Regions from separate parts of the Streptomyces sp. NPDC001231 genome, predicted to be linked through region 2. Evidence: predicted binding sites of a transcription regulator. Region 2 holds the regulator's gene; the other holds the start of a gene.
What was found. The regulator HrcA, encoded in region 2, represses chaperone genes, less so after heat shock. The targets are predictions, from matches to a motif close to TTNGCACTCNGNNNNNCNGAGTGCNAA.

Region 1 (10,720 bases), on a different contig from region 2:
CGAACTCGCTGACGTAGTTGAACAGGCCGAGGGTCAGCACGCGCGGGCCGTCGGACTGGGTGAAGATCAGCGGGAAGAGGAAGCCGTTCCAGGCCTGGAGGGCGGAGTAGACGACGACCGTGCTGATGCCGCCCTTGGCCATCGGGATGACCAGCTGGAACAGCATCCGCGTGGGGGAGGCGCCGTCCAGCGCCATCGCCTCGTACAGCTCCTCGGATATGTCCCGCAGGGTGCCGGTGAGGATGAGCGTCGAGACCGGCATCGCGAACGCCGCCGTCGGCAGGATGACCGCGAGCAGGCTGTCGTAGAGGTTCAGCTTGGCGATCATCAGGTAGAGCGGGACGACGACCGCCTGGGCCGGGATCGCGACGCCGAGCAGGAACATGCGGAAGGCCGCGCCCGACCAGAAGCTGCGGGTGCGGACGGCGACGTAGGCGAGCGGGACGCACAGTACGAGGACGATGGCCACCACCGCCGCCGCGACGGTCACCGTGTTGGCGAGGAGGTGGCCGAAGCCGCTGTGCAGGACGGTGTTGTAGTTCTCCAGGGTCGGGTGCTCGGGCGGGTCGAGGGCGTTGCCCAGAGCCTCGTCCTGCCGGGTCAGCGAGGTCGAGATCATCGCGTAGATCGGGATGATCACGATGATCAGCCAGACGACCGAGCCGAGGCCGGCCAGCGGGTTCGGGCGCCTGGTCCAGTGGCGGCGGCGGTGCGTGGGGGCCGCGGTCACCGGCGTCCGGGGGGTGCGCAGCGGACGGCGCGGCAGCGTATCGTGTGACACTTCGTCACATTCCTTCCCTGGTGCTGCGCATGGCGCCGAAGCCGGTCAGCCGGACCAGCAGCAGCGACAGCGCGGTGGCGGCCACGACGAGGAAGGACGCGATGGCGCTCGCGTAGCCGAAGTCGTAGCTCTTGAAGCCCGCCTCGTACATCAGGTACGGCAGGATCGCGGTGTCCGTGCCGGGGCCGCCCTGGGTCAGGATCAGGACGGTCTCGAAGTACGTGAGCGAGCCGACGATCATCAGCACGCTGGACGTGGTCGCCGTGTTGCGCAGCTGGGGCAGGGTGATCGAGAAGAACTGGCGGTAGCGGCCGGCGCCGTCGATGGCCGCGGCCTGGTAGAGGACCTCGGGGATCTGCCGCGCCCCGCCCTGGTAGATCAGGGTGTGGAAGGGGATGAACTGCCAGCCGCCGACGAAGACGATCGCCAGGAAGGCGCCGGACGTCGAGCCGAACGTGTCCCCGCGGATGATGCCGAAGTTCGGGTCGAGCAGGGAGTAGAAGAGCAGTGCGATCGCCGTGGAGGACAGCAGGAACGGCGTGAAGAAGATCGCGGACAGCACCGCCCGGTTGCGCTGGCGGCCCGCCGCCCAGACGCCCAGCAGCAGCGAGACCACCGTCTGGAAGGTCCAGCTGACCACGGTGAGCAGCACGGTCACCGTGATGGACTGGGTCAGGCGCGGGTCGTGGAGCAGTTTCTGCCAGTTGGCCAGGCCCGCCGGTTCGGGGTCGCCCAGGCCGTTCCACTTGGTGAAGGACAGGTAGAAGGCCAGGACCATCGGGGCGATGGCGAAGAAGGCGAAGAACAGAACGCCGGGCAGGGCCCAGGCGGCGTGCGGGCGACCGGCCCGCACGCCCTTCCCGGGCCTGCCCTTCGTCCTGGTGGAGACCGTCGAACTCACTTCAGCCCCTGGAGCGCGGTGACGAACTGGCTCGGGCTCGACTTGCCCACGAACAGCTTGTTGATCTCGGTGAGCATCGGCGTGGAGATGTTCGGGTCGACTGCCTGGTCCCAGCTCAGGGTGAAGGCGGGGGCCTGCTGCACCATCGAGTACTGGAACTTGGCGAACTCGGGGTTGGGGGAGGCGTCCAGCAGGTTGGCCGCGTTGGACGTGGTCGGGATGTCGCCGTTGGCGATCAGGTCCTTGGCGTACTGCTCGGAGGCGCACTCCTTCAGGAAGGCGATCGCCGCGTCCTTGTTGGACGTACGGGCGTTCACCGACCAGTAGTTGGTCGGGTTGCCGACCACGTTGCGGATGTCGCCGGCGCCGCCGTCGTACTTCGGGAACGCGCACCAGCCCAGGCTCTTCTTGGCGAAGTCCGGGAACTCGCCGAGCTGCGTGGAGTACTCCCACGAGCCCATCAGGTGCATGGCCGCCTTGCCCTTGGCGAAGACCGCCGGCGCGCCCTTGTTGGTGTACGCCACCGAGCTGAAGCCCTTGCCGAAGGCGCCGTCGTCGATGAGCTGCTTGACCGTCTCGGCGGCCTTGAGGACGGCCGGGTCGCCCCAGCCGGAGGAGTCGCCGTTCTTGATCTTCTCGAAGACCTCGGGGCCGCCGATGCGGTCGACCAGGTACTCCAGCCACATCAGTTCCGGCCAGATGTCGGCGCCGCCGAGCGCGAACGGGGTGATCTTCGCCTTCTTCAGCTTGGCGTTGATGTCGAGCAGCTGGTCCCAGGTGGTGGGCGGCTGGAGCTTGTGCTCGGCGAAGATGGCCTTGTTGTAGAAGAGCATCACCGGCTGCATGCCGCGCATCGGGATACCGAAGTTGCGTCCGCTGAGCGCGCCGGCCGCGAGCACGGAGGGCAGGAAGCCGTCCTTGAGGACCGGGTCGGACTCGATGGTGTCGGTGAGGTCGATCAGCTGGCCCGCGTCCTTGTACGCCTTGATGGAGCCGCCGCCCCAGTTGAAGAACACGTCCGGGGCGTGGGGCGAGCCCATCGCGGTGCGCAGCTTGGCCGGGTAGTCCGAGCCGGGCACCTTCTCCAGCTTGATCCTGCCCTTCGCCTTCTTGGCCGCGGCGGAGGCGTTGAACCGGGTGACGGCCGCGGTCTGCACCTTCACGGCGTCGTCGCCGTACACCATCGCCGTGATCGTGCCGCCCGAGCTGCCGGAGCCGCCGCCGGAGCCGCAGGCGGTAAGTCCGGCGGCCGAGATGAGGGTGGTGGCGCCGGCGCCGAGAAACCAGCGCCTGCTGTAGGACTCCATGTGACGGCACCTCTCACGAATGTCGTGTTCCGAATGTTCGTCTGGCCGAACTGTTCGAATGGCCGAATGTTTCGTATGGCACTTCGAATGTTCCGGGAACCTAAAGCGGTCGAGGGGGTTCGTCAAGAGGTCTCGCAGAGATACGATCGCGGCCATGAAGCCGACGAAGACCGCAGGAACGCAGACCGCCACGCTCGCCGAGATTGCCCGCGAGGCCGGTGTGTCGGCTCCGACTGTTTCGAAGGTTCTCAACGGTCGTGCCGACGTCGCCCCGACCACCCGCTCCCGGGTCGAGGAGCTGCTGCGGGCGCACGGCTACCGGCGCCGGCGGGCTGAGGCGACCCGCTCGCCGCTGATCGACCTGGTCTTCCACGAGCTGGAGAGCGCCTGGGCGATGGAGGTCATCCGGGGCGTGGAGAACGTGGCGCGGGACGCGGGGCTGAGCGTCGTGCTCTCCGAGAGCGCGGGCCGGCTCACTCCCGGGCGGACCTGGGCCGACCAGGTCGCGGCCCGCCGGCCGCACGGCGTGGTCCTGGTGCTGTCCGGGCTCGACGAGTCCCAGCGGGCGCTGCTGACCAGCCGTTCCATCCCGTTCGTGGTGATGGACCCGGCCGGTGACCCGGGCGCCGACGTGCCCTCGATCGGCGCCACCAACTGGCAGGGCGGGCTGGCCGCCACCCGGCACCTGGTGGAGCTCGGGCACACCCGGATCGGCGCGATCAGCGGGCCGTCCCGGATGATGTGCAGCCGCGCCCGGGTGGACGGCTACCGGGCCGCGCTGGAGACGGCCGGGCTGCCGGTGGACCCGTCGCTGATCGTGACCGGCGACTTCCACCACGAGGCCGGCTACCGGCTGGGCCTGAAGCTGCTGCGCCGCGAGGACCGGCCGACCGCCGTCTTCGCGGGCAACGACCTCCAGGCGCTCGGCGTGTACGAGGCGGCGCGCGAACTGGGCCTGCGCGTCCCGGAGGACCTGAGCGTGGTCGGCTTCGACGACCTGCCGGTGGCGCGCTGGGTCGGGCCGCCGCTGACAACCGTGCGCCAGCCGCTGACGGAGATGGCCGAGGCGGCGGCGAAGCTGGTGCTGGACCTCGGGCGCGAGGAGGACTCGCCGGTGGCGACCCGGGTGGAGCTGGCCACGAGCCTGGTGGTGCGCAGCAGTACGGCGGCGCCCGCGAAGTGAAGCTCAAGTCCCGAAAGTTTCGGGGAAGATGAGATTTTCCGAAGAAATCGGTCGTGGGTGCCTCCCACCGTCGGGCTCCTCATGAGTCGGACGTATGTTCCTCCCCGTGAGGGGACACAACAGGGGACATGACAGGGGACAGGGCGACAGCGACAGCGGGGACGCGGGCGGAGGGGCCGGCCGGCGGTCACGGGCCCTGAAGGCCGTGGGCCTCGGCCTGTCGGGCGTCCTGGTGCTGGGCGTCGCGGCGGCGGGCTTCGCGTACTGGCACCTGAACCAGAACATCAAGAGCGTCGACATCAACAGCGCGCTCGGGGACGACCGCCCGCCCGGGTCGCGTACGGGACCGTCGGTCGACACGGCCGCCCTGCCCAGGGGGGCCCTCAACATCCTGGTCCTCGGCTCGGACTCGCGCAGTGGCGAGCAGAACGAGGAACTCGGCGGCGGCGACAGCGAGGGCGCACGCTCCGACACCGCGATGATCGTGCACATCGACGCCGGCCGGACCTCGGCCACCGTGGTGAGCATCCCGCGCGACACGCTGGTGACCCGCCCGTCCTGCCCGCTGGAGTCCGGCGGTTCCACGGCGGTGGCGAACTACACCATGTTCAACAGCGCGTACTCGGTGGGCGGACCGGTGTGCGCGGTCAAGACGGTCGAGACGCTCACCGGCATCCGCATGGACCACTACATCGAGATCGACTTCTCCGGCTTCGCGAAACTGGTGGACGCGATGGGCGGGGTCACCGTCACCACCGAGCTGGACATCGACGACGACAAGAGCCATCTGCACCTGAAGGCCGGCACCCACCATCTGAACGGCACCGAGGCCCTGGCCCTGGCCCGCACCCGGTACGGCGTGGGCGACGGCAGCGACCTGGGCCGCATAGGCCTCCAGCAGACGCTGGTCAAGGCGCTGCTGGAGGAGATCTCCGACTCCGGCCTGCTGGACGACCCCGCCGGGCTCTACCGGGTCGCCGACGCGGTGACCGGCAGCCTGACCACCGACACCGGCCTCGACTCGCTGGGCGAACTGACGACCCTCGGCGAGAGCCTGAAGGGCCTGTCGGCGCAGAACGTGAAGACGGTGACCATGCCGGTGGTGACGGCCCCGTGGAACCCCAACCGGGTGGTGGCGCAGGAACCGGACGCGGGCGAACTGTGGACGTCGCTGCGGTGAGCCGGTGAGCGGCGTCAGCCCGCCGGGTGGCCGAGCAGCATGGTGGGCGCCCCGGCGACCCGGGTGAGGAACACCGTCGCCGCGTTCCTGCCGTGCGGCTTCGGCAGGACCTTCCTGCGCAGTTCCTCCGGTTCGACCGCCGAGCCCCGCTTCTTCACGGTCAGCGCGCCCACCTCGCGCTCCCGCAGCAGGGCCTTCAGCCTCTTGACGTTGAAGGGGAGCCGGTCGGTGATCTCGTAGGCGGTGGCGTACGGGGTGGGGCGGAGTTCGTCGGCGGTCACGTACGCGATGGTCGCGTCGATCAGGCCGCCGTCGAGTTCCCGGGCGGCCTCGGCCACCAGGTGGGCACGGATCACGGCGCCGTCGGGCTCGTACAGGTAGCGGCCCGGGGTGCGGACCGGGGGGTCGGGCAGGCCGCGGCCGCGCAGGGTGCGCGGGCCGGGCAGCAGGGTGGCCCGGATGAGGCCCGGCTCGGTGCCGAACCACAGCACCGCCTCCTTCACGTCCCCGCCGTCGGAGATCCACTCGGCCTCGGCCTGCGTCGGGATCAGCTCGTGCGGGATGCCGGGGGCGATCTTCAGGGCCGCGCGGGGCGCCCGGAGCGCGGCGCCGACCGCCCAGGACAGCGGCGGCGAGTACGCCTCGGGGTCGAAGACGCGCCCGCCCGCGGCGCGGCCGCCACCCCGCCCTCCGCCCGCTCTGCGGGCCGGATCCACGAACACCGCGTCGTACGAGGCCGTGTCGACCTCCGTGACGTCCGCCTCCCGTACCTCGATCAGGTCCGCCACCCCGAGCGCCTCGGCGTTCGCGCGGGCCGCGGCGGCGGTCAGCGGGTCCCGGTCCACGGCCAGGACCCGGATCCCGGCGCGGGCGAGGGCGATCGCGTCGCCGCCGATCCCGCAGCACAGGTCCGCGACCGAGGCCACCCCCGACTCCCGCAGCCGGCCCGCCCGGTACGCCGCCACACTCGCCCGCGTCGACTGCTCCACCCCGTTCGGCGTGAAGAACATCCGCCCCGCGTCCTCGGCCCCGAACTTCGCGGCCGCCCGCTGCCGCAGCCGGGCCTGGCCGAGCGCCGCCGACACCAGTTCGGCGGGGTGCTCACGGCGCAGCCGGGTGGCGACCGCGAGTTCGTCGGCGGGTGGGGTGCCGCGCACCTCGTCGAGGAGGGCGCGGCCCTCGGGGGTGAGCAGCGAGGCGAAGGCGTGGAGGTGGTCGTTCACCGGCTCATTGTGGGCCAGTCGGTGGACGGTGTGCCTCCGGCCGCGGTGTCGTCCCGGCTTCCGGGTGGTGGCCTGCGAGGATCCGGCGCCATGAGGTCAGTAGTACAAAATGACAAAAAGGGTCCTGAAAGGGTGCCGAGTCGCGGGACCCGGATCCGCGGCGGGCTCGCGGTGCTCGCCGTCGCCGCCCTCGCCTCCGGCTGCGGGCAGCCGGAGGCGCAGGTGCGCCCGGCTCCCGGCCAGCAGCGCCCCCGGGCGCACCCCGCCCCCGCTGCCGCCCCCGGCTCCTTCGGCGACCGCCTGCACACCTCCTACGCGCAGCGGGTGGCCACCGCCAAGCGCTGGAGTCTGGAGCGGGTCCCGCTGATCCCCCCGCAGCCGCCCACGACGAAGTCGAAGGCCACCGCCCGCGCCGGTTTCGAGGTGAAACACCAGAAGGACTGGAACCTGCCCCCGGTCTTCACCACGGTCCCCACCAAGGACAAGGTCGTCTTCCTCACCATCGACGACGGAGCGGAGAAGGACCCGGAGTTCCTGCGGATGATGCGGGACCTGAAGATCCCGTACACCGCGTTCCTCACCGACGACCTCATCAAGGGCGACTACGGCTACTTCTGGAAGGTGCAGGGCTCCGGGGTCACCCTCAACAACCACACCCTGCACCACCGTTACCTGCCTGCCTTGTCCTACGAAGAGCAGAAGCGCGAGATCTGCGGCATGCAGGACATCATGGAGGAGCGGTTCGGCAAGCGCCCGAAGATGTTCCGCCCGCCCTACGGCAACTACAACCAGGACACCCTGCGCGCCGCCAAGTCCTGCGGCATCGAGTACGCGCCCCTCTGGAACGAGGAGGTCTACGTCGACCACTGGGAGTTCCGCGAGGACGGCCGGCGGTTGCGGCCCGGCGACATCGTGCTCACCCACTTCCGGGGCCGCAGCGAGTGGAACGGCACGATGGCCGACGACATGCGCCGGTTCCTGAACAAGGTCACGGCCGACGGGTACGCGGTGGCCCGGCTGGAGGACTACCTGTGAGACCGCGGCCCGTCCGGCCGCGGCACCTGGCCGTGGCCCTGCTCGCCGCCTCGCTGCTGACCGGCTGTGCCACGTCCGTCGACCCCATCGAGCGGCTCGGCCGCAAGGCGGCGCAGGGCGTACGGTCGCAGAGCCCGACGGCCGACCAGGCCTACCGGCGCTGGGGGCTCAGGGCACCGCTCGCCGCGCCGCCGAAGCCGCCGGCCCGTCCGCCGCGGCTCGCCGGCGCCGCCCCGTCCGCCGGCCTGCCCGAGGTCGTGGACCGCGTCGCGACCTCCGACCCGGTCGTCTTCCTCACCTACGACGACGGCGCGGAGAAGGATCCGCGGTTCGTCGACATGGTCCGTGAACTGCGGCTGCCGGTCAGCATGTTCCTCACGGACAGTGTCGTCGGGCCGGGGTACGGGCACTTCGCGCGCCTGATGTCGGTCGGCGCGGACCTCCAGAACCACACCCTGGACCACCCCTCGCTGCGCGGCCTGCCCTACGCGGGCCAGCGCGCCGAGATCTGCGGCCAGCGGGACAAGATCCGCTCCCGCTTCGGCGTCAGCCCCCGCCTCTTCCGCCCGCCCTACGGCAGGTACGACACGACGACCCTGCGCGCCGCCGCCGACTGCGGGGTCTCGGCGGTCGCCCTGTGGCGGGGCGTCACGACCGACACCGGCCTGCGCTTCAGGCACGGCCCCCACGAACTGCGCCCCGGCGACATCCTCCTCGTCGCCTCGGACGACGACGACCTCGACGGCCCGCCCCTGCGTGACCGCACGACCCGCCTGCTCCGCCGAATCCAGAAGAAGGGCCTGACGGTGGGCCGGCTGCAGGACTATCTCTGAGCTGCGGCGGGACTGTCTCCGGGCTGAGATTCTCGGCCGAGTCCGGCATCAAGCAGCCCGTCCGGCGCTTGAGGGCGAGGCCGTCCAGGCCGAAGGCGGGGGTCTGGGGGCGGCAGCCCCAGGGCGCTCGCACAGGCCCACAGCACCTTGAACAGACGTTCGCCAAACCGCACCCCACCCCCGACGCGCCACGAGGCAATTGGCACTCCGCTTGACCGAGTGCTAACGACGGTCATAGTCTCAGGTCTGGCACTCCCCCCTGGAGAGTGCCAACAAAGCGACGGGCAGGTCCGGCACCCGCGACGACGGATCGACCTGGTCGCCACCTCAGACAGTTAACCCCGTGAGATCTCCGAAGGGGGAGGTCGGATCGTGACGACCGCCAGCACCAAGGTTGCCATCAAGCCGCTCGAGGACCGCATCGTGGTCCAGCCGCTGGACGCCGAGCAGACCACGGCCTCTGGCCTGGTCATCCCGGACACCGCCAAGGAGAAGCCCCAGGAGGGCGTCGTCCTGGCCGTGGGCCCGGGCCGCTTCGAGGACGGCAACCGTCTTCCGCTCGATGTGAAGGTCGGCGACGTCGTGCTCTACAGCAAGTACGGCGGCACCGAGGTGAAGTACAACAACGAGGAGTACCTCGTCCTCTCGGCTCGCGACGTCCTCGCGATCATCGAGAAGTAGTTCACCCGCTTCTTCACGAAGCCGAAGCAATTCTGCTTGAGCTGCGCCCCTGGCCCCCCGCGACCGATAAGAAGCCGGGCGCCCGGGGCGCAGTGTCTTACCACCAGATTTCGAGAGGGCTCCCGCTGCCATGGCGAAGATCCTGAAGTTCGACGAGGACGCCCGTCGCGCCCTCGAGCGCGGCGTCAACAAGCTCGCCGACACGGTCAAGGTGACGATCGGCCCCAAGGGCCGCAACGTCGTCATCGACAAGAAGTTCGGCGCGCCCACCATCACCAACGACGGCGTCACCATCGCCCGTGAGGTCGAGATCGAGGACCCGTACGAGAACCTCGGCGCCCAGCTGGTGAAGGAGGTGGCGACCAAGACCAACGACATCGCGGGTGACGGCACCACCACCGCCACCGTGCTCGCCCAGGCGCTCGTGCGCGAGGGCCTGAAGAACGTCGCCGCGGGTGCCTCCCCGGCCGCGTTGAAGAAGGGCATCGACGCCGCGGTCAAGGCCGTCTCCGACGACCTGCACGCCTCGGCCCGCCCGATCGACGAGAAGTCCGACATCGCCGCCGTCGCCGCGCTGTCCGCCCAGGACCAGCAGGTCGGCGAGCTCATCGCCGAGGCGATGGACAAGGTCGGCAAGGACGGCGTCATCACCGTCGAGGAGTCCAACACCTTCGGTCTGGAGCTGGACTTCACCGAGGGCATGGCCTTCGACAAGGGCTACCTGTCCCCGTACTTCGTCACGGACCAGGAGCGTATGGAGGCCGTCCTCGACGACCCGTACATCCTGATCCACCAGGGCAAGATCTCCGCCATCGCGGACATGCTCCCGCTCCTCGAGAAGATCATTCAGGGCAACGCCTCGAAGCCGCTGCTGATCATCGCCGAGGACGTCGACGGCGAGGCCCTGTCGACCCTGGTCGTCAACAAGATCCGCGGCACGTTCAACGCCGTGGCCGTCAAGGCCCCCGGCTTCGGCGACCGCCGCAAGGCGATGCTCCAGGACATGGCGGTCCTCACCGGCGCCACCGTCATCTCCGAGGAGGTCGGCCTCAAGCTCGACCAGGCCGGTCTGGACGTCCTCGGCTCCGCCCGCCGCGTCACCGTCACCAAGGACGACACCACGATCGTCGACGGCGCCGGCAAGAAGGAGGACGTGGAGGGCCGCGTCTCCCAGATCAAGGCCGAGATCGAGAACACCGACTCCGACTGGGACCGCGAGAAGCTCCAGGAGCGCCTCGCGAAGCTGGCCGGCGGCGTGTGCGTGATCAAGGTCGGCGCCGCCACCGAGGTGGAGCTGAAGGAGAAGAAGCACCGTCTGGAGGACGCCATCTCCGCGACCCGCGCCGCGGTCGAGGAGGGCATCGTCTCCGGTGGTGGCTCCGCGCTCGTCCACGCCGTGAAGGTCCTGGAGGGCAACCTCGACAAGACCGGCGACGAGGCCACGGGTGTCGCGGTCGTCCGCCGCGCCGCCGTCGAGCCGCTGCGCTGGATCGCCGAGAACGCCGGCCTCGAGGGCTACGTCATCGTCTCCAAGGTGGCGGAGCTGGAGAAGGGCAGCGGCTACAACGCCGCCACCGGCGAGTACGGCGACCTGAT
Region 2 (10,720 bases):
CGATGCCCCCATGTACGGCAGCCTGCCACCGCCACGCCCGGCGCGGTAGAGCGCATACGGCCACACGCGCGCCGCGCGCGCCCGCGCTCATGCGGCCCTGCCGGTCAGGACCAGCGGCCGGTACGGCCCAGCAGCAGGGCGGCGGCCGCCGTGCCGGCGGTGGAGGTGCGCAGCACGGTGGGGCCGAGCACGTACGCCTTCGCCCCCGCGTCCCTGAACCGCGCCAGTTCCTCGGGTGACACCCCGCCTTCGGGACCGACGACCAGCACGATGTCGCCCTGGGCGGGGAGTTCGACGGTGGCCAGACGTTCCTCACCGCTCTCGTGGAGCACGGCGGCGAAGTCGGCTTCGGCCAGAAGTGCGGCAACCTGTTTGGTCGTCGCCGCGTCCGCGACCTCGGGGAAGCGCACCCGGCGGGACTGCTTGCCGGCCTCGCGGGCGGTCGCGCGCCACTTGCCGAGCGCCTTCAGACCCCGGTCGCCCTTCCACTGCGTGATACAGCGGGAGGCGGCCCACGGCACGATCGCGTCCACGCCGACCTCGGTCATGGTCTCCACGGCGAGTTCGCCGCGGTCGCCCTTGGGCAGGGCCTGGACGACGGTGATACGGGGGGACTCCGGCGGTTCCTCGACGAGGGACGCCAGGTCCGAGACCACCAGCCGGTCCTTGCCCTCGGCGGCCCTGACCACGCCCTCGATCCAGCGCCCGCGGCCGTCGGTGAGCACCACGTCCTCGCCCGGCCGCAGCCGCTTGACCGAGACCGCGTGCCGCCCCTCGGGGCCCTCCAGCACGAACTCCGTTCCGATTGCCTTCAGTTCGTCCACGACGAACACCGGCGCGGTCATCGCACGTCACCTCCTGCCGCATACCCGGCCGCCAGTGCCGCCCGTGCGGCGTCGAGTTCGGCGAGCAGCACCTCCACCAACTGCCCGGCGGGCAGCTCGCGGGCCATCCGGTGGCCCTGGCCCGCCCACAGCGCCATGCCCTGCGCGTCCTTCGCCTTGGCGGCCGCCTTGCGCAGCGGCGCGGTGAGGTGGTGGACCTCCGGGTAGGCGGCGGGCGCGTACGGGCCGTGCTCCCGCATGAAGCGGTTGACCAGTCCGCGGCCCGGCCGCCCGGAGAAGGCCCGGGTCAGCTCCGTACGCGGGAACACCGGGTCGGTGAGGGCCTGCTTGTGCAGCTCGTGCGCGCCGGACTCGGGGGTGGCGAGGAAGGCCGTGCCGAGCTGGGCGGCACTGGCGCCCGCCGCGAGCACGGCGGCGATCTGGCTGCCGCGCATGATGCCGCCCGTGGCGATGATCGGCAGGGCGACCGCCTCACGGATCTGTGCGACGAGCGAGAGCACGCCGATCCCGGCGCCGCTCTGTTCCGGCAGGTCGCGATGGGTGCCCTGGTGGCCGCCGGCCTCCACGCCCTGGGCGATCACCGCGTCCGCGCCCGAGCGGTCCACGGCGAGCGCCTCCTCGGTGGTGGTGGCGGTGGCGAGGACGAAGGTGCCGACCCGGTGCAGGGAGTCCACGACCTCGCGGGCGGGCACGCCGAAGTGGAAGGAGACGACCGGCACCGGGTCGTCCAGGAGCACGGCGAGCTTGGCGTCGTAGCCGTCGTCGCGTCCGGACTCCGGGTCGCCGAGTTCGGTCTCGTACCAGCCGGGCTCGCCGGCGAGCTGGTGGGCGTAGAGGTCGACGGCGCCGGTCTCGGCGCTCTCCGGCTGCGGCATGAACACGTTGACGCCGAAGGGGCGGCCGGTCAGTCCGCGCAGCTGCTTGATCTCCTGGTACATGCCGTCGGCGGTCTTGTAACCGGCGGCGAGGAATCCCAGTCCGCCGGCATCGGACACCGCCGCGGCGAGCGGCGGCACCGCGGGACCGCCCGCCATCGGCGCCTGCACGATCGGGTGCGGGAAGAGATCGGTCAGTGCGGAGGACATGACGGCATGTTGTCACGTCCTCCTGACGGGTCCGAATCCGGGCGACCTCCGACATATGCCGGAGGAATCCCTTCCGACCCAACCACCGAACCCGGCCGACCCCGGCCCCGCCTCAACGACCGTTGAACGCGTCCTTCAACCGCGAGAACAGACCTTGCTGCCCCGGCTGACCGTGCCTGCCCGGGGGACAACCCCCGGGGACCCCCGGCCGACCCCAGCCCCGCCTCAACGACCGTTGAACGCGTCCTTCAACCGCGAGAACAGACCTTGCTGCCCCGGCTGGAACTGCCCCTGTGGGCGTTCCTCGCCGCGCAGCTTGGAGAGCTCGCGCAGCAGGCGTTCCTGCTCGGGGTCGAGCTTGGTCGGGGTCTGGACCTCGACGTGGACGATGAGGTCGCCCCGGCCGCCGCCGCGCAGGTGCGTGACGCCCCGGCCGTGCAGCGGGATCGACTGGCCGGACTGGGTGCCCGGGCGGATGTCGACCTCCTCCAGGCCGTCCAGGGTCTCCAGCGGCACCTTGGTGCCGAGGGCCGCCGCGGTCATCGGGATGGTGACCGTGCAGTGCAGGTCGTCGCCGCGCCGCTGGAAGGTCGAGTGCGGCAGCTCGTGGATCTCGACGTACAGGTCGCCGGCCGGGCCGCCGCCGGGGCCGACCTCGCCCTCGCCCGCGAGCTGGATGCGCGTGCCGTTGTCCACACCGGCCGGGATCTTCACGGTCAGGGTGCGGCGGGCGCGGATGCGGCCGTCGCCGGCGCACTCCGGGCACGGGGTGGGCACCACCGTGCCGAAGCCCTGGCACTGGGGGCACGGACGCGACGTCATGACCTGGCCCAGGAAGGACCGGGTGACCTGCGAGACCTCACCCCGGCCGCGGCACATGTCACATGTCTGCGCGGTGGTGCCCGGGGCCGCGCCCTCGCCGCTGCACGTGTTGCAGACGACGGCCGTGTCGACCTGGATGTCCTTCGTGGTACCGAAGGCCGCCTCGTCCAGCTCGACCTCGAGCCGGATCATCGCGTCCTGGCCCCGGCGCGTGCGCGAACGCGGTCCGCGCTGCGACGCCGTGCCGAAGAAGGCGTCCATGATGTCGGAGAAGTTCCCGAAGGAACCGGCCCCGAAGCCGCTCGCGCCGGCCGCGCCGGCCTGCGAGAGGGGGTCGCCGCCGAGATCGTAGACCTGCTTCTTCTGCGGGTCGGAGAGCACCTCGTAGGCGGCGTTGATCTCCTTGAACCGCTCCTGGGTCTTCGGATCCGGGTTGACGTCCGGGTGCAGCTCGCGCGCGAGCCGCCGGAAGGCCTTCTTGATCTCTTCCTGCGACGCGTCACGGCGCACGCCGAGAACGGCGTAGTAGTCCGTGGCCACCTACGACTCCGCCAGGATCTGTCCGACGTACCGTGCCACTGCGCGTACCGCTCCCATCGTTCCCGGGTAATCCATGCGGGTCGGTCCGACCACGCCGAGCTTGGCCACTGCCTCGCCGCCCGAACCGTAGCCGACCGACACGATGGACGTGGAGTTGAGTCCTTCGTGGGCGTTCTCGTGACCGATGCGCACGGTCATGCCCGGATTCTGCGTCTCACCGAGCAGCCTCAGCATCACGACCTGCTCCTCCAGCGCCTCCAGAACGGGCCGGATCGTGAGCGGGAAGTCGTGCGCGAAGCGGGTGAGGTTGGCGGTGCCGCCGATGACCAGCCGCTCCTCGTTCTCCTCGACGAGCGTCTCCAGGAGGGTGGACAGCACGGTCGAGACCGTACCCCGGTCCTCGACGTCGAAGCCGTCGGGCAGGTCCTCCACGAGGTGCGGGACGTCCGTGAAACGGCGGCCCGCGACCCGGCTGTTCAGCCGCGCCCGCAGATCGGCCAGGGAGGTCTCCCCGAAGGGCGCCGGGCAGTCGACCATCCGCTGCTCGACCCGGCCGGTGTCCGTGATCAGCACGAGCATCACGCGCGCGGGCGCGAGGGCAAGCAGCTCCACGTGCCGCACGGTCGAACGGGTCAGCGACGGGTACTGCACGACGGCGACCTGCCGGGTCAGCTGGGCGAGCAGCCGTACCGTGCGGGCCACCACGTCGTCGAGGTCGACGGCGCCGTCGAGGAAGTTCTGGATGGCACGCCGCTCGGGCGCGGTCATCGGCTTGACCTCGGCCAGCTTGTCGACGAACAGGCGGTACCCCTTGTCGGTGGGGATACGGCCGGCACTGGTGTGCGGCTGGGCGATGTAGCCCTCGTCCTCCAGGGCCGCCATGTCGTTGCGGACCGTGGCCGGTGAGACGCCCAGGCTGTGCCGCTCGGTGAGGGCCTTGGAGCCCACCGGCTCCTCGGTGCCGACGTAGTCCTGGACGATGGCGCGCAGCACCTGAAGCCGCCGCTCGCTGAGCATCGCGCACACCTCCAGGGTCGTTCCTCGGCCACCCGCCTGGCACTCTGCGCATACGAGTGCCAGCTCTACCCGGCCCAGTGTACGGCCGCCGGGTACGCCCCCGGCAAGGCCGGGCCGCGACGGACTACGAGGTCGGGACCGGGATCACCCGGGATCGGCCGGGATGTCGTACCCGGCAGGCATCACCGCTAGCGTCGCCCCATGACGGATGCGCGGGAAGCCCCTCGGGAAGAACTGGAATGGGAACGGCTGGCGGACGGGGTGGGGCGGTGCCGCCTGCCCGGATGGGACTGCACGGCCGGGCTGGTCGTCGGGGAGGGCGCCGCGCTGATGGTCGACGCGGGTTCGAGCCACGCGGAGGGCGCACGGTTGCGTGCGTGGGCGCGGGCGCTCGCCGGTGGTGATGTGACACATCTCGCGCTCACCCACCCCCACTTCGACCACATCTTCGGGGCGGCGGAGTTCGACGGCGCGGAGATCTTCGCCGCCGAGGGCGCGGACGCGGTGTTCGGTGACAGCGGTGAGCGCGCTGAGCTGCGCGGGGACGCGGTGCGCCAGGGGCTGGACGCCAAGGCGGCCGAGGAGGCGGCGGACGCCCTGGTACGGCCCGGCCGCGAGGTCCGCGACCGGCTCACCCTCCGGCTCGGTGGCGGGCGGGAGGTGCTGCTGGCGAACATGGGCCCGGCGCACTCCACGCACGATCTCGCGGTGGTGGTGCCGGGCGACCCGACCGTGGTGTTCTGCGGGGACCTGGTCGAGGAGTCCGGCGAGCCCCAGGCGGGCCCGGACGCCGTGCCGTCCCGGTGGCCCGCCGCCCTCGACCGGCTGCTGGCGCTCGGCGGCGAGGACGCTCTGTACGTTCCCGGTCACGGAGCGGTGGTGGACGCCGCCTTCGTCCGCGCCCAGCGGGACGCCCTGGCCGCGCGCTTCGGCGTGTCGTCCTGATCGGACTCGGGCCTGTCCATATCGTCACTCGAATGCGCCAGTATTCGCCCGACCTCACTCCGCCCTGGAAGAAGCCCCGGCCCGTGCCGGAGGTTCCCGCCGAGCCGGGTCTGGTCGTGGAGGAGCCCGGGACCGGCTTCTGCGGGGCGGTGATCCGCTGCGAGGCGGGCACGGTGACACTGGAGGACCGTTTCGGCAAGCACCGGGTGTTCCCGCTCGCGCCCCGCGGCTTCCTGCTGGAGGGCCGGGTGGTCACCCTGGTGAAGCCGTCGTCCGGCCCGGTACGGCCCACCCGTACGGCATCCGGTTCGGTCGCCGTGCCCGAGGCACGCGCGCGCGTGGCCCGCGCCGGGCGCATCTACGTCGAGGGCCGGCACGACGCCGAACTGGTCGAGAAGGTGTGGGGCGACGACCTGCGCGTCGAGGGCGTGGTCGTGGAGTACCTGGAGGGCGTGGACGACCTGCCGGCGATCGTCGAGGCGTTCGCGCCCGGTCCGGACGCCCGCCTCGGCGTCCTCGTGGACCACCTGGTGCCCGGCAGCAAGGAGTGGCGCATCGCCGAGTCGGTGACCAGCGAGCACGCGCTGGTGGTCGGCCACCCCTACATCGACGTCTGGGAGGCCGTGAAGCCCTCCTCGCTCGGGATCGGGTCCTGGCCCCGCGTCCCGCGCGGCCAGGACTGGAAGACGGGTGTGTGCCGCGCCCTGGGCTGGCCGGAGAACACGGGCGCGGCCTGGCAGCGGATCCTGTCCCACGTGCGGTCCTACAAGGACCTGGAGCCGGAGCTGCTCGGGCGGGTGGAGGAGCTGATCGATTTCGTCACGGCAACGGCCAGCGGTGGGGCTTGACGTCGGGCAACGTGCCGAATCGGCTGGTGTCGAGTTCGATACCGAGGGCATCGAGTGTCAGCGGATCGCCGAACTTCGTCCTCTGCTGTCCCTTGTGGAGTGATCAATCCACCAGATCCCGCACCACCGCGTCCGCCAGCAGCCGGCCCCGCAGGGTGAGCACGGCACGCCCCGCCTCGTACGGCCCTTCCTGGAGCAGCCCGTCGGACAGCGCGCGCCGGGACGCGGCGAGGCCGTCCGGGCGCAGCAGGTCCAGCGGGACGCCCTCCCGCAGCCGCAGTTCCAGCAGGATGCGCTCCACCCGGCGGTCCTCCTCCGTAAGGAGTTCCCGGCCGGCGCCCGGGGAGCGGCCTGCCGCCAGGGCTGCCGCGTACGCCCCCGGATGCTTCACGTTCCACCAGCGCACGCCCCCCACGTGGCTGTGCGCGCCGGGTCCCGCGCCCCACCAGTCGGCGCCGCGCCAGTACAGCTCGTTGTGCAGGCAGCGGCCGGCTTCCGAGGTGGCCCAGTTGGACACCTCGTACCACTCGAAGCCCGCCGCGGTCAGCGTCTCCTCGGCGATCAGGTAGCGGTCGGCGTGCACGTCGTCGTCCGTCATCGGGATCTCCCCGCGCCGGATCCGACGGGCGAGCTGGGTGCCCTCCTCCACGATCAGGGCGTACGCCGAGACGTGGTCGGGGCCGGCGCCGAGGGCCGCGTCCAGCGAGGCCCGCCAGTCGTCGTCGGACTCGCCTGGGGTGCCGTAGATCAGGTCGAGGTTGACGTGCTCGAAGCCGGCGGCGCGGGCCTCGCCCACACAGGCCTCGGGGCGGCCGGGCGTGTGCGTGCGGTCGAGGATCCTGAGCACGTGCTGCCGGGCGCTCTGCATGCCGAAGGAGATCCGGTTGAAGCCGCCCTCGCGGAGCGTGGCCAGGTAGGCGGGGTCGACCGAATCCGGGTTGGCCTCCGTCGTGATCTCGGCGTCGGCCGCGAGGCCGAACTCGTCGCGGATCGCCCCCAGCATCCGCACCAGGTCGTCCGCGGCCAGCAGCGTGGGCGTGCCGCCGCCGACGAAGACCGTGCGGACCTCGCGCGGGTCGTCGCCGAGCACCTTGCGGGCGAGGCGGACCTCGTCGGTCAGCGTCCCGGCGTAGTTGTCACGGGAGGCGAGCACCCCGCCGGTGCCGCGCAGCTCGGTGGCGGTGTACGTGTTGAAGTCGCAGTAGCCGCAGCGGGTCGCGCAGTAGGGGACGTGCAGATAGAACCCGAGGGGCCGGTCGGCCGCCCCGGCGAGCGCGTCCACGGGCAGCGCACCGTCATCGGGAACGGACTCACCATCGGGAAGTGCGGAAGGCATACCTCCCATTGTCCAGCACCACGAAAGAAGCCCGGCCCGCAGAACTGGGGCCAGGGTGGGCGGTGCGGTGCGCTAGTCGCATTCGGCCTGGAGTACCAGCAGGGCCAGGTCGTCCTCCGGTGGGCCCGTGCCGAAGTCGTGCACGAGTCGGCGGATGCGCTCGGCGATCGGTTCCGCGTCGAGCCCGGCGCAGCCGGCGAGGGCCGTGGCGAGGCCGTCGCCGTCGTCGAACTGGCGGGAGCCGGAGCGCCGCTCGGTGACGCCGTCGGTGACACACAGCAGGGTGTCACCCGGCCGCAGCTCGAAGGTCTCGCAGGCGTACGTCTCGTCCTCGATCACCCCGAGCAGCGCCTGCGGCCGGGCCACCGTGCGGACGCCGCCCTCGCGCCCGAGGACCAGCGGCAGCGGGTGCCCGGCGGAGGCGAGGGTGCAGCGCACGCCGCCGTCGAAGGGGACCAGCTCGCCGTACAGCAGGGACAGGAACCGGGTCTGGGTGTCGACGGGGACCGGGGTGCGTCCGCCGGCCGCCACCAGGGCGCGCGCGGCGGCGTCGGAGGCCTCGGTGGCGTCGTCGAGGAGGAGCTGGTTGAGGCGGTCCAGGACGTCGGCGACGCCGTAGCCCTCGCGGGCCAGCAGCCGCAGCCAGGGGCGGGCGAGCCCGATGACGACGGCGGCCTCGGGACCCTTGCCCTGCACGTCGCCGACGGCGAAGCACCAGCGGCCGTGGCCGGCCGGGAAGAGGTCGTAGAAGTCACCGCTCGGGCCGCCCTTGTCGCACGGCTCGTACACCAGCGCGCTGCGCAGACCGGGGATCTCGGCCACCGCGCCGGGCAGCAGGCCGCGCTGGAGCACGGCGCTGATGGTGGCCTGGCGGGCGTACTGCCGGGCCGCGCCGATGGCGAGGGCGACCCGGCGGCTGAGGTCCTCGATCAGCCCGGTGACCTCGTCGGGGAAGCGGAGCAGCCCGGTCCGCCCGATGACCAGCGTGCCCAGCGGACGGCCGCCTGCGATCAGGCGGTACGCCAGCGCCGCGCCGTGGGCCGCGTGCGGGCCGAGTGCCTCCCCGGGCCAGGGATGGGCGGCGGGCCCGGACCGCAGGCCGTCGGTGGGGCGCGGCGGGTCCTTCTCCAGGACTCGGCGCAGTTCCTCGATCCGGCCCTCGCTGCCGTGCCAGACACGGGCGAGCCGCGGCCCGGCCGCGCCGGTCCCGTCGTTCCAGCCTCCGCCGCCCTCGGCTCCGCTCCAGCGCGAGGGTCCCCACCGGCCGGTGGACTCGTCCTCCAGCCACACCGCGCACCAGTCGGCCAGCCGGGGTACGAGCAGCTGTCCGGTGAGCGAGGCGACCAGGTCCTCGTCGAGCTGTCCGGCGAGCAGGTCGGAGGCCTCCGCGAGGAAGGACAGCGCGCCGCGCCCCAGCCAGTCCCGGTCCCGCCCGGCGCCCTGGGGCGCGGGCGCGAGGACCTCGGCGGTGCCGAGCCCGCGTTCCACGCCGTACGCCGCGTCCTCGTCCTCCTCCGCCGGGCCGGCCTCGGCGGGCAGCCGCGCCCACACCGTCTTGGCGCCGGCCCGGTAGGTGACGCCCCACGCCTCGCAGAGCGTCGCGACGAGCCGCAGGCCGCGGCCGTACTCCGGGGTTTCGTGCGGTTCCCCGGAGCCGTGGTCGCGGAGGGCCCGCGAGGGGTGGTGGTCGCACACCTCGACCACGCAGGCGCCGGTCTCCGGCTCCAGCCGGCAGGTCAGCTCGACGTCGGTGCCCGCGTGCACGACGGCGTTGGTGACCAGTTCGCTGACCACGATCAGGGCGTCCTCGGCCAGTCGCTCGCCGATCTCGAACCCGAGGTCCGTCCACTCGGTCAGCGCGGCGCGCAGCCGCGCGCGGGCGGCGCCGGGCGCGAGGGAGCCCCCGGGCAGTGTCGCGTGCGTCCGCGGGCATGCCCCCGCGGCGTGCGCGGCCGTGCCGGACGCGTGCACGGGTACCTCGGAGGCACGGGAGGCGGTCTCCCGCTGCGTGGGAATGACCCCCATCTGCGGCTCCCCGGGCGGTCCGGACGAATCGGTTCGGTCGATGCCGACAGGGTGACAGACCGACTGCGTCCATAAGCAAGGAGTTACCGAAGTGTGCCGCCTTGCATGAGAACCACGAGAACTGCGCTACCGGAGTGATCAAAGACGGACAGATCCGAGCGCCCGTGAACGTATTCGTGATCGTCCCCGCGCCCCCGAGGAGCGCGGGGAGTTCACCGGCCGGGCCGGCTCAGTGATCACGCCTCACGCGCGCCCGCGTACATCTCGTCGATCAGATGCCTGTACTCCCGCTCCACCACGGGCCGCTTCAGCTTCAGGCTCGGGGTGATCTCGCCGTGCTCGACGTCGAGGTCGCGCGGCAGCAGGCGGAACTTCTTGACGGTCTGCCAGCGCTGCAGGCCCGCGTTGAGCTGCCTGACGTAGCCGTCGACCATCTCGACCGTCCGCGGCGCGGCGACGACCTCGGCGTACGGCCTGCCCTCCAGGCCGTTCTCCTTGGCCCACTCCAGGATCGCCGGCTCGTCGAGGGCGATCAGCGCGGTGCAGAAGTTCCGGTCGGCGCCGTGCACCAGGATGTTGGAGACGTACGGGCACACCGCCTTGAACTGGCCCTCGACCTCGGCGGGCGCGATGTACTTGCCGCCGGAGGTCTTGATGAGGTCCTTCTTGCGGTCGGTGATGCGCAGATAGCCGTCCGGGGAGAGCTCGCCGATGTCGCCGGTGTGGAACCAGCCGTCGGCCTCCAGCACCTCGGCGGTCTGTTCGGGCAGCTTGTGGTAGCCCTCCATGATGCCGGGGCCGCGCAGCAGGATCTCGCCGTCGTCCGCGATGCGCACCTCGGTGCCGGACAGCGGCTTGCCGACCGTACCGGTGCGGTAGGCCTCGCCGGGGTTGACGAAGGAGGCGGCGGAGGACTCGGTGAGACCGTAGCCCTCCAGGATGTGGATGCCGGCGCCTGCGAAGAAGTAGCCGATCTCCGGGGCGAGGGCGGCGCTGCCCGAGATGCAGGCGCGCAGCCGGCCGCCGAAGGCCTCGCGGATCTTGGCGTAGACGAGCGCGTCGGCGACCTTGTGCTTGGCGGCCAGGCCGAAGGGCGCGGAGCGGGTGCCGGTGCGCTTGAAGTTGTCCTGGGTGACCTTGGCGTACTCGCGGGCGACCTCGGCGGCCCACTGGAAGATCTTGTACTTGGCCGGGCCGCCTGCGCGGGCCTTGGCGGCGACGCCGTTGTAGACCTTCTCGAAGATGCGCGGGACGGCC

Region 1: a site for HrcA is predicted at 8,643-8,669, ahead of groES (co-chaperone GroES). Genes of this name have one in related genera too.

The regions. Positions count from the first base shown of each region.
Region 1 is NZ_JBIAXS010000032.1:72,341-83,060, reverse strand. Features, by position in the region: gene ACFY3J_RS31600 (carbohydrate ABC transporter permease) at 1-781, opposite strand, end outside; gene ACFY3J_RS31595 (carbohydrate ABC transporter permease) at 786-1,682, opposite strand; gene ACFY3J_RS31590 (ABC transporter substrate-binding protein) at 1,679-2,989, opposite strand; gene ACFY3J_RS31585 (LacI family DNA-binding transcriptional regulator) at 3,144-4,172, shown strand; gene ACFY3J_RS31580 (LCP family protein) at 4,267-5,352, shown strand; gene ACFY3J_RS31575 (methyltransferase domain-containing protein) at 5,367-6,575, opposite strand; gene ACFY3J_RS31570 (polysaccharide deacetylase family protein) at 6,666-7,610, shown strand; gene ACFY3J_RS31565 (polysaccharide deacetylase family protein) at 7,607-8,443, shown strand; gene groES (co-chaperone GroES) at 8,816-9,124, shown strand; gene groL (chaperonin GroEL) at 9,255-10,720, shown strand, end outside.
Region 2 is NZ_JBIAXS010000001.1:232,469-243,188, forward strand. Features, by position in the region: gene ACFY3J_RS01090 (hypothetical protein) at 1-12, opposite strand, end outside; gene ACFY3J_RS01095 (16S rRNA (uracil(1498)-N(3))-methyltransferase) at 105-845, opposite strand; gene ACFY3J_RS01100 (nitronate monooxygenase) at 842-1,930, opposite strand; gene dnaJ (molecular chaperone DnaJ) at 2,156-3,292, opposite strand; gene hrcA (heat-inducible transcriptional repressor HrcA) at 3,293-4,309, opposite strand; gene ACFY3J_RS01115 (MBL fold metallo-hydrolase) at 4,511-5,254, shown strand; gene ACFY3J_RS01120 (DUF3097 domain-containing protein) at 5,287-6,102, shown strand; gene hemW (radical SAM family heme chaperone HemW) at 6,206-7,438, opposite strand; gene ACFY3J_RS01130 (SpoIIE family protein phosphatase) at 7,511-9,463, opposite strand; gene ACFY3J_RS01135 (AMP-dependent synthetase/ligase) at 9,700-10,720, opposite strand, start outside.